3 regions of the Labrenzia sp. THAF35 genome follow, and region 2 is predicted to be linked to each of the others. Evidence: predicted binding sites of a transcription regulator. Region 2 holds the regulator's gene; each other region holds the start of a gene.
What was found. Region 2 encodes PhoB, which activates phosphate uptake and scavenging genes when phosphate is short. Its sites were predicted from a motif close to TGTCATNNANCTGTCAT; they were not measured.
Positions count from the first base shown of each region.

Region 1 (3,276 bases), 1.8 Mb from region 2:
CATCGCCGGCATTATTCTGTTCCTGATCCTGCGCAGCCAGATCCGTCAGCCGGCGGCGGCGGAGTAGGCGCACATTGTCCGCCTCTCCGTCGTCATCCCGGCCAAGCGCAGCGCGAGCCGGGACCGGGGAGGCACAGCGCCGAATGATAAGTCTCCATCGGAAACACCTCGGCTCTCCGGTCCCGGATCTCCGCTTCGCTGCGTCCGGGATGACGAAGGTAGGTTTTTTTAAAACAAACGGGCCGGTTTCCCGGCCCGCTCTTTTTTCTGGAAACTTTGATCAGGCCTTGCGAACCGGGTCCAGCGTGACGGTGTGCAGTTCGACGTCGTCACGGTCCATCAGGCGGACGGTGAGCTGTTCGCTCTGGCCGTCGATGTCGACCAGGCCGAAGAACTGCAGCCCCATGGACGGGGGCAGGTTGGCACCCTGTTCGGCGGTCGGGGCCTTGATGTACTTGAGCTCCGGGCCGAAGGTCATGTCGAGATCGTTCGGGCCGAAGGTGCCGGCATGGATCGGGCCGGAGACGAATTCCCAGAACGGCTTGAAGTCCTGGAACTGGGCCTTGTCCGGATTGTAGTAATGCGCGGCGGTGTAGTGCACATCGGCGGTCAGCCAGACGATGTTGTCGATGTCTGCCGTCTTGATGAAGCGCAGCAGATCGGCAAATTCCAGTTCTCGGCCTTTCGGTGCGCCGTGATCGCCGTTGGCAACCGCTTCGGCGCCGGCCTGGTCTTTCCAGTTGTCCCAGACGATCAGGCCGATCGGCATGTCGCAGGCGATGACCTTCCAGGTGGCGTTGGAATTCAGAAGTTCACGCTTCAGCCAGGCAAGCTGCTCGGCGCCGAGGATGCGCGAAGCCGGTGTCATGGTGTCTTCCATCGAGGCGCCGTTCGGCCCGCGATAGGAGCGCAGGTCCAGGAAGAATACGTCCAGCAGCGGACCATAGGCGATCTTGCGGTAGACGCGGCCTGGCTCGGCCGGGGTGTAGCGGATGGGAGCCAGCTCGTGGAAAGCCCGGCCGGCGCGAGCGGCCAGAAGGTGGATGTTCTTCTCGCTGTAGCGGTCGTCGGACAGGAGATCCTTGGAGGACGACCAGTTGTTGACGACTTCATGATCGTCCCACTGGAAGAAGGTCGGGACTTCCGCGTTGAACGCCTTGAGGTTCTCGTCCATGAGGTTGTATTTCCACTGGCCGCGGTATTCGTCCAGCGTTTCGGCAACCTTGGATTTTTCTTCCGTGACGATGTTCTTCCAAACGGTGCCGTCCTTCAGCTCGACGGTTTCCTTCATCGGGCCATCGGCATAAATCGTGTCGCCGGAGTGGATGAAGAAGTCCGGCTGATGTTTTGCCATGGTGGCGTAGGTCTTCATGCCGCCACGGTCGGTATCGATCCCCCAGCCCTGGCCGGCGGTATCGCCCGACCAGGCGAAACGAATGTTGCGGCGGGACGCCGGGGCGGTGCGGAAGCGGCCGGTCATCGGCTCGGATACGGCATTGACGTCGTTCAGGTCGGCAAAGGCGACGCGATAGAAGACATCCTGATCGGACGGCAGGTTCTCAAGCAGTCGCTTGACGGCAAAATCCGAGTCGGGAAGCGCATTGATCGGGGCAAGGCGCCGTGGCGTTTCGAACGTGCCGGTGGTGTCGACTTCCACCAGCATTTGCGCCGGGCGGTCCGAGCGGGCCCAGATCATGCCGGAATTGGCATCAACGTCGCCGGACTGAAGGCCGTGCGTGATCTGCGGGCGCGAGGCCGCACGCGACAGGCCCGGCATGGCCAGCGGTGAGGCCAGTACCAGACCGGTAGCAACCGATGATTTCAGAAAATTGCGTCGAGAAACGTTTGAAGACATTTTCAAGCTCCGTGGCTGGGGACCGCAGGGGCGAGTCCCTTGGCAAAAACATCAGGTGCTGAAGCTCCGTGACAGACGGATGTCTGTTCCAAGACCGTTTCCCGAATTTTTGATGACGACGTGTACGGATTGCCGGAAAACCGCCGCGGAACGATTGAACCTCCAAATTGCTTCCAAATCGTGATCGTCCACAGCCTTGGAGCGGGGTCAAGCAGGGCGAAGTCGCATTGGTGCCGCTTGACCGTCGGTGTCAGACGGGCCAAACACGTGCCTGACCGTCAAAAGGACGCAATGATGCCGACCCCGACAGCCTACGAGCCGCCGCGTTTCGACGCCGGACACCAACGCCCCCACGTGATGGGGATCCTGAACGTGACCCCGGATTCCTTTTCCGATGGCGGGCGCCACGCCAATGCGGATGCCGCCTTGCGGCGTGCACAGGAAATGATTCTGGAAGGGGCCGATATTCTGGATGTCGGCGGCGAAAGCACGCGGCCGGGGTCCGAACCGGTGCCGCTGGACCTGGAATGGTCGCGGCTCGATCCGATCCTCGATCAGGTGATCGACATGGGAACGCCCGTATCGATCGATACCTACAAGGCGGAGATCGCGCGCCGCGCGTGTGCGGCAGGTGCGGTCATCGTCAATGATGTGTGGGGTCTGCAAAAGGACCCGGCCATGGCTGAGGTTGTTGCCGAGGCCGGCGTGCATGTAGTTATGATGCATAACCGTCTTGCCGCCGATGCCGGACTGGACATTCTTTCGGACATCGACCAGTTCTTCGAAATCTCGATGGACCTGGCGGAAAAGGCAGGGATCGCCAGGGAAAAGCAGATCCTTGATCCGGGCTTTGGCTTCGGCAAGACCATCAACCAGAATTTCATCGTTCTGAACCGTTTCGAAACGCTGAAGAAACACGGCCTTCCGCTGTTGGCGGGTGCGTCGCGCAAGCGCATGATCGGTGACGTGCTGGAAGCGGAAACGGAAGACCGGCTGTTCGGATCCGTTGCCGTTCACATGACGGCCATGCTGAAAGGGGCTGCGATTGTGCGGGCGCATGACGTAAGTCCACATGCCGATTGCGTGCGTATGATCGAGGCAACCCGCCTGGAACGGAACCCTGTCGAATGAATGCCGAAAATGCGATGGCTGACGCCCCGACCCGCTGTGCGCTCGGGCTCGGATCCAACCTTGGTGACCCGAAGGCCAATCTGGATGAGGCGATCCGCCGGCTGGAGGAAACGCCCGGCGTCATGCTGGTGTCCCGGTCCTCCGATTACCGGACGCCGCCCTGGGGGCCGGTGCCGCAGGACGATTTCCGCAATTGCTGCGTGGTGATCGATACCACCATGAGCCCGCAGGCGCTGCTGAAGCGCTGTCTTGAAATCGAGACCGAACTCGGACGTGTGCGCGACGTGCGC
Region 1 covers NZ_CP045380.1:1,768,262-1,771,537, forward strand. The annotation lists gene FIU93_RS08170 (multidrug effflux MFS transporter) at 1-67, shown strand, start outside; gene FIU93_RS08175 (alkaline phosphatase) at 281-1,855, opposite strand; gene folP (dihydropteroate synthase) at 2,150-2,986, shown strand; gene folK (2-amino-4-hydroxy-6-hydroxymethyldihydropteridine diphosphokinase) at 2,983-3,276, shown strand, end outside.
Region 1: the regulator PhoB is predicted to act here: its motif matches at 1,924-1,940, upstream of FIU93_RS08175 (alkaline phosphatase).

Region 2 (3,276 bases):
GTCCCCTGCGTCGCCCCGACGCCGGGCCGTCACCTTGAAAAGATGCCGAAGGGCCAAAACGCAACGTGCCGCCCCGATGAGGCGGCACGCAGCGGCTTTCTTATACACTGCCGGTACCATGCACTGTCAATGGAAATGGCGCACAAGACATTTCATGTGCCGCGGAGGGCGGATTTCATAAAATTCTCAATGACCTCGCCATAATTGGGGAAAAGTCGTTTCATCCCCAACTGGTTTGGGTCGAGTGGTTGCCTGACAAATTAACGTTATTGTAACCTCTCAGCAATCAGACACGAGATCTCGTGAGGCAAATCACCAAGAGGCACTAGATCTGCCAGCATTAAGCGTGCTTGCGCATGCTTAACACGGGGTTAATGGCCGCAGGACGGTCAAACTAAAGGGTGCGGCAATGAGTTGGACAAACGAACGAGTTGAGCTTCTCAAAAAGCTTTGGGGCGACGGCTTGAGCGCAAGCCAGATCGCAGGCGAACTGGGTGGTGTTACCCGTAACGCCGTGATCGGCAAGGTGCACCGCCTTGGCCTGTCCGGCCGCGCCAAGTCCACCTCTTCAAGCGCCAAGCCGCGCCGGCCGCGCACCGCAGCTCCTGCAACGGGTGCAGCGCCGAAGAAACCGACGACGTCACATCCGCAGTCGATCGGCGCAACGGCCCTGAAAGCAGACATCTCGCCTGCACCAGTGGTGGCTGCCAAGCCGCGCGTAGAGCCGATTGCAGAGCTCGTTCCGATCTCGCAGCGGGCTACCATCCTGACGCTGACCGAGCGGACCTGCAAATGGCCGATTGGCGACCCGGCGACCGACGACTTCTACTTCTGCGGCCGCCAGTCCGATGCCGGCGTCCCCTACTGCGCTCATCACTGCAAGATCGCGTATCAGCCGGTCGCCGACCGCCGCCGCGATCGCAAGACGATGGCTCAGGCAGGCTGATAGCCTCGCACCTAACCAATTCATGAGAAAGCCCGCCATCTGGCGGGCTTTTTTTTGTTTGGGCCTTCCATTGACCAGATGCCCGACCCCGACCAGTGACCTCCCACGGCTTGTTCTTGGCACCGCTCCATGCCGTTTCCGTTCCATCAAAACAAACCTTGTTTGACCACTCCGCCACGACAGGGACCGCAGGATCAGCCCCGACACCGACACAACTGATGGGGTTGTCGCAGAAGAGAACCTTGCTCCGCGAAAGGCACATAACCGCTGAGAAACAAAAAGCCCGCTAGAAAGCGGGCTCCTTAATTCCATTCTGCAAGTTGCCCTCAGGCAGTGGCAGAGGTGAACTGGTCATTGAAGGCGTATCCGGCACCACGGACGGTACGGATAGGATCCTTTGCCTTGCCCTTGTTCAGAGCCTTGCGCAAGCGACCGACGTGAACATCGACAGTGCGTTCGTCCACGTAGACATCGTGACCCCAGACCCCATCCAGCAGTTGTTCGCGGGAGAAGACACGGCCAGGCGATGTCATCAGGAATTCCAGCAGGCGGAATTCCGTCGGCCCCAGGTGTATTTCCTTGGTGTTGCGGCGAACGCGGTGCGTTTCACGATCCAGTTCGATATCGCCGGACCGCAACATGCTGGACACCACTTCCGGGCTTGCCCGGCGCAGGATGGCGCGCACGCGGGCCATCAATTCCGGTACCGAGAAGGGCTTGACCACGTAGTCGTCGGCACCGGTCGACAGACCGCGGATGCGCTCTGCTTCCTCACCGCGTGCCGTCAGCATGATGACCGGCAGGCGCTCGGTATCCTCGCGCGCCCGCAGGCGGCGGCACAGTTCAATTCCGGACAGGCCCGGCAGCATCCAGTCGAGCAGCAACAGATCCGGCAGGCTTTCCCGCAGGCGGATTTCCGCCTCATCACCCCGGACACAGGACTCGACCGAGTACCCTTCCGCTTCCAAATTGTATCTCAATAGAAGGCTGAGCGGTTCTTCGTCTTCAACGATGAGCACCTTCGGCATACATCTCGCTCCAATTACCGCAACCGGCGCCGAAGCGCCGGCCGTTAAGATCTTCTGCAAATCCGACGATTACCGGCGGGTCAGACCGCGCCTGTTTCGTCGACCTTTGCCCGGTCTTCCGGCAAACGCTCGCCAGTGACCATGTAGTAGACGTTCTCGGCGATATTCGTCGCGTGATCGCCGATGCGCTCGATGTTCTTTGCGCAGAACAAGAGATGGACGCACTGGGTAATGACCCGCGGGTCTTCCATCATGTAGGTCAGGAGTTCGCGGAAGATCGACGTGTAGATCGCGTCGACCTCGGCGTCGGCTTCCTGAACCCGGCGGGCGGCTTCCGCATCCTTGCGGGCGTAGGCATCCAGCACCTGCTTGAGCTGCGAAAGAGCGAGTTCCGTCATGTGCTCCACACCGATCGCGAGCTTCTTGGACTGCAAGTCGCTGTCGATGGCGATGACGCGCTTGGCAACGTTCTTGGCAAGATCGCCAACACGCTCCAGGTCATTGGCAATGCGCGTTGCGGCGGTGATTTCACGCAGGTCCTGCCCCATCGGCTGGCGGCGGACGATCAGCTCGATCAGCTTCACTTCAAGTTCGTTGTAAAGGCTGTCCAGACGGACATCGCCCTTGATCGTCGCCTTGGCAAGCTCCAGATCCTGCGACACCAGCGCGGACACCGCATCGGCGAAAGCCTTTTCGGCAATACCACCCATTTCGGCAACCTTGCCGGCCATGGCCGTCAGTTCGTCATCGTAAGCCGAGACTGTATGTTCAGACATCCTGTGTCCCCTTCAGAAACCTAAAAAATGCTTAGCCGAAGCGGCCCGTAATATAGTCCTGCGTACGCTTGTCCTTCGGATTGGTAAAGATGTCCTCCGTCAGACCTTCCTCCACCAGAACACCCAGATGGAAGAACGCGGTACGCTGAGACACACGGGCAGCCTGCTGCATCGAGTGGGTCACGATCACGATGGTGAAGTTTTCCCGCAGTTCGTCGATCAGCTCTTCCACCTTCGCAGTCGCGATGGGGTCAAGCGCCGAGCACGGTTCGTCCATCAGGATCACTTCCGGGCTGACGGCAATCGCACGGGCAATGCACAGACGCTGCTGCTGACCGCCCGACATGCCGGTGCCCGGCTCGTCCAGACGGTTCTTGACTTCTTCCCAAAGCCCGGCCTTCTGCAGGCTGGAGGCAACGATTTCATCAAGCTCGGACTTGTTGCGGGCCAGACCATGGATCCGCGGACCGTACGCAATGTTGTCGTAGATCGACTTGGGAAACGGGTTCGGCTTCTGGAAAACCAT
Region 2 covers NZ_CP045380.1:6,091,983-6,095,258, forward strand. The annotation lists gene FIU93_RS28045 (GcrA family cell cycle regulator) at 410-946, shown strand; gene phoB (phosphate regulon transcriptional regulator PhoB) at 1,273-1,974, opposite strand; gene phoU (phosphate signaling complex protein PhoU) at 2,055-2,750, opposite strand; gene pstB (phosphate ABC transporter ATP-binding protein PstB) at 2,782-3,276, opposite strand, start outside.

Region 3 (3,276 bases), 750 kb from region 2:
TAGACAATGTCCGGAGCATCCGGCTCGAACCAGCCATAGTCGGTCAGTCTGTGCTCCGTTGCCCGGATGCCTTCGGACGCAAAACGCCACAGGGGCCGGTTCAGAAACTCGCTCACCGGTGCGCGCCATTCGCAGGCACGCGGTACGGATATGGCCAGCAGCCTGTGTGTGAGGTCGCAGACCAGATGCACGGGAACTGCGGACCGGGAGACAAGATCAAGCAGGGCCTTGTCGGCGGCGCTCTCCGGTCGTGCCCTCAGCAGACGGGTGATCTTCGCCCTGTCGCTGTCGTCCGGCTGCGACTTGCCGCTCTCCCAGCGCGATATCCTCGTCTGCGAGACGCCGAGTTCATGCGCTAGGGCTTCCTGCTTGACCCGGTTCAGTACGCGCCAGCGCCGCAGCGACGGTCCAAGACTGCTTTCAAGAACGGCGGTTTCTGTTTGCATGGTGCAAGTGTAACGCGTCCCGGGAATTTTGTGCAGCGGGAAAAGAAGGCACGGCTCACCTGAGCAGGTGTCCGCGCCACCTGCGGGATCAGCGATACTTCTCGATGAACGCGTCGATCGACAACTTGCGAAAATCGGGCAGCCGTTGCTTCAGCTCTTCATGGGACCAGTCCCACCAGGAGATATCGATCAGCGCCTGTTCCTGCTGTTCGGTGAAGCGCCGTTTGATTTCCCTGGCGGCCACACCGCCAACAACGGTGTAAGGGGCGACATCCTTGGAAACGACTGCCCCGGCTGCAACAATAGCTCCGGTGCCGATCGAGACGCCGGCAAGCACCGTGACATTGTGGCCGATCCACACATCATGGCCAATGGTGACCCAGTCGTCCTTGCGCCACTGGAAGAAATCCGCGTCGTCTTCGCCAAGGTCATAGGCAGCAGCGCGGTAGGTGAAGTGGTGCTGGGAGGCGCGCCAGGTTGCGTGGTTTCCCGGATTGATGCGGACGCGACGGGCGATGGAACAGAACTTGCCGATGGTCGACCAGACGACATCGCCTTCCTGCACGATATAGGAATAGTCCCCCATGCTGCTTTCGCGCATTTCCGTGCGTGCGCCAACCTCGGTCCAGATGCCGAGATCACAATTCAGCACTCTGGCTTCCGGGTGAATGTTCGGGGTTTCGGTGAGGGAAGGCTTCTGGGTCGGGGCGGACATGGATGCTCCATATAGCGTTGGAAGGAGTGCGGAAACGGTTTGTAGCCGTGTTGCTGGCACCGGTCGTGACGCTTTGATGACACTGACGTGACTCCCGTTACTTTTTTTGCATGCATCCACAGCGGTGAAAACGGCATTTGGCGGGTAGAAGCCTTGTATTTGAGCACTGATTTCCGAGTAAATTTCAGCCAGGCATGTGTGACACCGAGGGGGCTCGGAAAGCGCTGAGAGCGCTGCGGAATTCCCGACGGAGATGGTTGTTCTGCCGATGCTTCAGGCAGGGATGTCATTGATTTGTCATAAAATTTTGGGCTCCCCGACAAAGGAATGTCATTTTTCTGTAATGGTCCGGTGGCTCTTGTCGCGCAGCACGACGAACACAACGGACAGGGCTGGCGCGTGATTCAATTTCAGGAAGTCACCAAGACCTTCGGGTCTCGGACCGCGGTCAACAAAGTAAGTTTTAATATCGAAAAACCGCAGATGGTCGGGATCATCGGTCGGTCCGGTGCCGGCAAGTCAACCTTGCTGCGCATGATCAACCGGCTGACCCCCGCCAGCGCCGGACAGATCCTGTTCGATGGCCGGGACATTCTCAGCCTGAAAGGCGGCATGATGCGCCGCTGGCAGCGCGACTGCGCAATGGTGTTCCAGCAGTTCAACCTGGTGCCGCGCCTGGATGTTGTCACCAACGTCATGTTGGGGCGCCTCAACGGTCACGGCACCTTGAAGAGCCTCTTCAACATCTTCAGCCAGGAAGACGTCAATTCCGCGCTTGGTGCGCTCGACAGACTGGGCATTGCCCAGGAAGCCACCAAGCGGGCCGAGGAGTTGTCCGGTGGTCAGCAGCAGCGTGTCGCGATTGCCCGCGCTCTTATGCAGGACCCGCACATGATCCTGGCGGACGAGCCGATTGCCTCGCTCGATCCGATGAATGCCAAGATCGTCATGGATGCGCTTCGTGAAATTCACGAGCGCGACAACAAGATCGTCATCTGCAACCTGCATACGCTCGACACTGCCCGGACCTATTGCGACCGGGTGATTGGCATGCGCGACGGTTTCCTCGTGTTCGACGGGGCGCCGCAAGCGCTGACCACGGCTGTCGCACGCGAAATCTACGGTGCCGATGAGAGCTTTAACGAGGCGGCGACATCCACCGCCATCGATGCCGGCCAGTCCGGTTCCAGAGAATCCGCCGGTGCGATGACCCCGGCGGCAGCAGCGGTCTGATCCGGCTGCGCACCCGCTTAACGTCATCAAAATTGAGAACTCTCGGGGAGTGTCCCAAATGAAACTCGTTGCTAAAGTTGCTGCGCTTGCTGCCGTCAGCATGATCGCTCTGAACGCTTCTGTTGCCGGTGCAGCGGAAATCACGGAATTCCGTATCGGCCTGCTCGGCGGCGAAAATGCTTCCGACCGTCTGCGTGCCAACGAATGCCTGCGCGAAAAGACCGAGGAACTGCTCGGCGTTCCGACAAAGCTGTTTGCTCCGGCAGACTACAACGGCGTTATCGAAGGCCTGCTCGGCGGTAACCTCGACATGGCCTGGCTCGGTGCTTCCGGCTACGCAAAAGTCTTCCTGACCGACCCGGAAGCCGTTGAGCCGGTTCTGGTCAAGGTCAACAACGACGGCAGCTACGGCTACTACTCCATCGGTTTTGCCCGCGTCGACAGCGAGATCAACTCCCTGGAAGACATGAAGGGCAAGACCTTCGGCTTCGGCGACCCGAACTCCACGTCCGGTTACCTGATCCCGTCCATCGAAATCCCGAAACTCGGCTACTCCATGAAGCCGGGTGAGTATTTCTCCGACGTCGTCTTCACCGGTGGTCACGAGCAGACCATCGTTGCCGTATTCAACGGCGACATCGCAGGCGGCGTGACCTGGGCTGACGGTCTTGGCGAATGGGAAGACGGCTACAATTCCGGCGCTCTGCGCAAGGCAACCGATGCGGGTCTGGTCGACATGACCGAGATCAAGGAAATCTGGCGTTCGCCGGTGATCCCGGAAGGCCCGGTTGTCCTGTCCAAGAAGCTGCCGGACGACATCAAGGCAAAGATGACCGAGCTGATGGCCAACCTCGTCAAGGAAGACAAGGAATGTGGTTACGG
Region 3 covers NZ_CP045380.1:5,341,684-5,344,959, reverse strand. The annotation lists gene FIU93_RS24595 (helix-turn-helix transcriptional regulator) at 1-446, opposite strand, end outside; gene FIU93_RS24590 (DapH/DapD/GlmU-related protein) at 535-1,161, opposite strand; gene phnC (phosphonate ABC transporter ATP-binding protein) at 1,561-2,394, shown strand; gene phnD (phosphonate ABC transporter substrate-binding protein) at 2,453-3,276, shown strand, end outside.
Region 3: the regulator PhoB is predicted to act here: its motif matches at 1,446-1,462, upstream of phnC (phosphonate ABC transporter ATP-binding protein).